2 regions of the Halomonas pelophila genome follow, and region 1 is predicted to be linked to the other one. Evidence: predicted binding sites of a transcription regulator. Region 1 holds the regulator's gene; the other holds the start of a gene.
The links. Region 1 encodes FNR, which switches genes on or off when oxygen is low (the NO sensors DNR and NnrR bind a similar motif). Its sites were predicted from a motif close to TTGATNTANATCAA; they were not measured.
Positions count from the first base shown of each region.

Region 2: petA (ubiquinol-cytochrome c reductase iron-sulfur subunit) is a predicted target of FNR. The motif match lies at 1,222-1,235, and genes of this name have one in related genera.

Region 1 is NZ_JBEGCI010000006.1:39,723-42,115, forward strand. It holds gene ttcA (tRNA 2-thiocytidine(32) synthetase TtcA) at 1-502, shown strand, start outside; gene fnr (fumarate/nitrate reduction transcriptional regulator Fnr) at 619-1,362, opposite strand; gene hemN (oxygen-independent coproporphyrinogen III oxidase) at 1,471-2,393, opposite strand, start outside.
Region 2 is NZ_JBEGCI010000002.1:198,964-201,356, reverse strand. It holds gene ABE957_RS02735 (cytochrome b) at 1-477, opposite strand, end outside; gene petA (ubiquinol-cytochrome c reductase iron-sulfur subunit) at 477-1,070, opposite strand; gene rpsI (30S ribosomal protein S9) at 1,288-1,677, opposite strand; gene rplM (50S ribosomal protein L13) at 1,691-2,119, opposite strand; gene zapE (cell division protein ZapE) at 2,272-2,393, opposite strand, start outside.

The DNA.
Region 1 (2,393 bases):
GGGCAAGACCACCTGCGCGCTCTGTTCACGGCTGCGGCGCGGCTCACTGTACGGCTTCGCCGAGGAGATCGGGGCCACCAAGGTGGCGCTGGGGCATCATCGCGAGGACATCCTCGAGACGCTGTTTCTCAACATGTTCTTTGGCGGCAGCCTCAAGGCGATGCCGCCCAAGCTGCTCTCCGACGACGGCAAGAACATGGTCATCCGTCCGCTCGCCTACTGCCGGGAGGCCGACATCGCCGAGTTCGCCCGGCGGATGGCCTTCCCGATCATTCCCTGCAACCTCTGCGGCTCCCAACCGAACCTGCAGCGCCAGGTGGTCAAGGAGATGCTGGCCGAGTGGGAGACGTCGCATCCGGGACGGCTCGAGAGCATGTTCAAGGCGGTCACCAACGTGGCACCCTCCCAGCTGGCCGACCGCGAGCTCTTCGACTTCGCCGGCCTCGAGGAGAAGCAGGCGCGCCTCAATGCCGATCGCATCGCCCTGCATAACGAGCCCTGATCAGAAGCGATAGCATCTCGCGGTGGCCGGACGGCCAAGCATGAAAAACCCCAGCGACCTCATCGGGCGCTGGGGTTTTTCGTGTCGAGACGGGAGAGCGCGATCGGCGCGCGGCCTCAGCGGCAGCCCTCCTGTTCGGCCACCTCGATCAGCGATTCCAGGTCGAGGATGTTCACTTCGCGGCCGGAGACGGCCACCAGCTCCTGGGACTGGAAGCGACTCAGGATGCGGCTGACGGTCTCCACCGCGAGCCCCAGGTAGTTGCCGATGTCGGCCCGCGACATGGACAGCCGGAAGCTGTAGGGCGAGTAGCCGCGCCGACGGAAGCGGTCGGAGAGGCTGGTGAAGAAGGTCGCCAGGCGCTGGTCGGCGGTCTTGCGCGACAGCAGGCGCATCATGCGGCGGTCGTCACGCATCTCCTTGCTCATGCTGCGGTAGAGCTGGCCGCGCAGCTCCGGCAGGGATTCGGAGAGGGTGTCGAGGCGATCGAAGGGGATCTCGCAGACCGTGGTGGTCTCCAGGGCCACCACCGTGCCCGGGTAGCGTTCCTCGTCGATGCCGTCGAGTCCCACCAGTTCGCTGGGCAGGTAGAAGTTGGTCAGCTGGTCCTCGCCGCTGCCCTCGGTGGTCACCTGCTTGAGGCTGCCCGAGCGGACTGCGAAGACGCTGGTGAAGGGGGTGCCCTGGCGGAACAGTGCCTCGCCCTTCTTCAACGGCGGTCGGCGGCGGATGATGGCATCGAACTGATCCATGTCCTGCACTTCGAGTGCCAGCGGCAGGCAGAGCGAGCTCAGGCTGCAGGTCTGGCAGCGCGTCTCGTTCAGCAGGGCGCGGCGCCTACCGGTTGCGGGGTCGGGCATGCTCTCCTCCATGGATGGTGGCTCAGAGATCATTATGGGGGATAGTCGCCCACCGGCAAAGCACCGCTTAACACCTCGCCGCTGACGGTAGCGATCAGCGTGTGGCGATCAGGGCGCGGCGGGGTAGGCATCGAAGGCCGCCGCCAGCTGACGGATCAGCGGGCGCCCGCTGGGCGTCACGCGCCACTGGCGGCCCTGGCGCACGATCAGGTCCTGGGTCTCGGCCCGGGCCAGTCGCGCCAGCGGTGCGGCGAGATGGGCCTCGGCGTCCAGCCCGAAGGCCTCGCCGAGCGCCGCCAGGTCGAGGGGCAGATCGCACATCAGTCGCTCGATGGCGGCGCTGCGCAGCCGGTCGTCCAGGCTCAGCCGATGGCCGACGGCGGTGGGCAGCTCCCCTCGATCCAGGGACGCCTCGTACTCCTCGAGCCTCAGCGGGTTGCGAACGTGCAGGTCCTCCAGGCGGGAGACCGCCATGACGCCCAGGCCCACCAGGTCGTGGCGCTCCCGCCCGGCCTCGAGGGCCTTGGCCAGGCGGTCGTCGCCGCGCACGAAGCGGTCATGGCCGATATGCATATAGCCCGCGGCGGCGAGCATCGCGATGGCCGCCTGCAGCATCTCCTGGACCTCCTGGGGGGCAGGCAGGTCCTCGGTGCGGATCTGGCGCTGCCGGGGGAAGCGTTCGGGGTGGTGCTGGTAGTGAAACAGCGACAGCCGCGACGGTGCCATGGCGATGACCTGCTCGAGCGTCGCGGCGACGCTATCGCGGGTCTGGCGGGGCAGGCCGAGGATCAGGTTCAGGTTGACGGAGGTGAAACCCAGCCGGTCCGCCTCGTCGAGCAGCTGCTCGGTCAGGCCGCGGCCCTGCTCACGGTTGATCGCCCGCTGGACCTCGCTATCCAGGTCCAGCACCTCGAGGCTCAGCCGGTTGAACCCCAGGGCCTCGAGATGGCGCAGAGTGAAGACATCGGCCTCGCGGGGGTCGATCTCGATGAGGTACTCCCGGTCGCGATCGCCGGCCAGCCGGAAGCGGG
Region 2 (2,393 bases), on a different contig from region 1:
CTGGGCCCCCCAGTAGGACATCTGACCCCAGGGCAGCAGGTAGCCCATGAAGGCCTCGGCCATGAGCGCCAGGTAGATGGTCATGCCGAAGATCCACACCAGCTCGCGGGGCGCCTTGTAGGAGCCATAGAGCAGGCCGCGAAACATGTGCAGATAGACCACGACGAAGAAGGCCGAGGCCCCGGTGGAGTGCATGTAGCGGATCAGCCACCCCCACTCCACGTCGCGCATGATGTACTCGACCGAGGCGAAGGCGCCCTCGGCGGAGGGGTTGTAGCTCATGGTCAGCCAGACACCGGTGAGGATCTGGTTGACCAGCACCAGCAGGGCCAGCGAGCCGAAGAAGTACCAGAAGTTGAAGTTCTTCGGCGCGTAGTACTTGGCCAGGTGCTCTTCCCACATCTGGGTCGCGGGGAAGCGGTCGTCGACCCAGCGCATGAAGCCGCGCTCCGCCTTGGCCTTGTTAGGATTACCCATCAGGCAGACTCCTCATCTTCGCCGACAGTGATCAGTACATCGCTGTCGAAGCGGTAAGGTGGCACTTCGAGGTTGGTCGGCGCCGGCACATTGGCGAACACGCGACCCGCCAGGTCGAAGCGTGAGCCGTGGCAGGGGCAGAAGAAGCCACCGGGCCAGTCTCCGACATCGACACTACCCGGCTCGGGCTTGAACAGCGGCGAGCAGCCCAGGTGGGTGCAGATGCCGATCAGCACGCCGATCTCAGGCTTGATGGAGCGCAACGTCCCCTCCACGTAGGCCGGCTGCTGCGGCACGCTGGAATCGGGATCTGCCAGCTCTGCGGGGTCGATCGCCTCGGTGCGCTCGATCATCGCCGGCGAGCGATTGAGGATCCACACCGGCTTGCCACGCCATTCGACCGTCATGCGCTGCCCGGGTTCGAGCTTCGACACGTCTGCCTGCACGGGCGCACCCGCGGCTCTCGCCCTGGCGCTCGGCTGCCAGGAAGCTACAAAGGGGACCGCAACCCCGACGGCACCCACCGCACCCACGACGGTGGTGGCACCTACGAGGAAACGGCGCCGACCCTTGTTTACGCCGTTATCTGCCATTTCAGATTTCTCCCATCGACTTACCCGCTGTTCCATCACGGGCAGTGAATCCCCCGCGACCACGGATATCAAATGCGCACTATCTTAAAAAATCGCGTCGCCCCGCACAAGGAAAGGTTCCCTGCCCGCGGAGCAATACGGCGACAAATTCTTGATCCGAAACAAGAAACGCCCAGGTCACAGGACCTGGGCGTGTTCGAGCGGCAATACGTGCGTATCAGCGCTTGGAGAACTGCGGGCGACGACGCGCCTTGCGCAGGCCGACCTTCTTACGCTCGACCTTACGGGCGTCACGCGTGACGTACCCGGCTTCGCGCAGCTGACCGCGGAAGTCCTCGTTGTACTCCATCAGGGCACGAGTGATGCCGTGACGGATAGCGCCGGCCTGGGCGCTGCCGCCGCCACCCTTGACGGTGACGTAGACGTCGAACTGGCCGAGGGTCTCGGTCAGTTCGAGGGGCTGACGGACCACCATGCGGCCGGTGACGCGACCGAAGTACTGGTCCAGATCACGGCTGTTGACGGTGATCTTGCCGGTGCCCGGCTTCAGGAAGACGCGCGCGGTAGAGGTCTTGCGGCGCCCGGTACCGTAATACTGCTGTGTCATGGCGAAGACTCCCTCAGATGTTCAGTTCTTGCGGCTGCTGGGCAGCGTGCGGATGCTCGGTGCCGGCGTAGACCTTGAGCTTCGAGTACATGGCACGACCCAGGGGACCCTTCGGCAGCATGCCCTTGACGGCGGACTCGATGACACGCTCCGGTGCGTGGGCGATCATCTTCTCGAAATTCATGGAGCGCAGGCCGCCCGGATAACCGGTGTGGCGGTAGTAGGTCTTGGCGTTGACCTTGTTGCCGGTGACCTTCACCTTCTCGGCATTGATCACGACGATGTAGTCGCCGGTATCGACATGCGGGGTGAACTCCGGCTTGTGCTTGCCACGCAGGCGGCGAGCGATCTCGGTGGCCAGGCGACCGAGTGTCTTGTCCGCAGCGTCGACGACGAACCAGTCGCGCTGGACGGACTGCGGCTTGGCAGTGAACGTCTTCATGGGTGAATCACCATTAGGATGTATTGGGTTCTGCCGCCGGATGTCCGGCATGGAACCGTCCCTATTCTTCTTGGTTGCCCGTCCCGAAGGACGCTGCAACGGTCGAGCGAGCGCGCATTCTACACGACCCGCGCCCCGGAGGGGAAGGGGCGTCAGGGCTTGTGGGGCAGCGCCAGGTAATCGTGGGACTGCATCTCCTGCAGCCGCGAGAGCGTGCGCTGAAACTCGAACTCCAGGCGTCCGTCGCGATAGAGCTCCTCGGCCGGCACTTCGG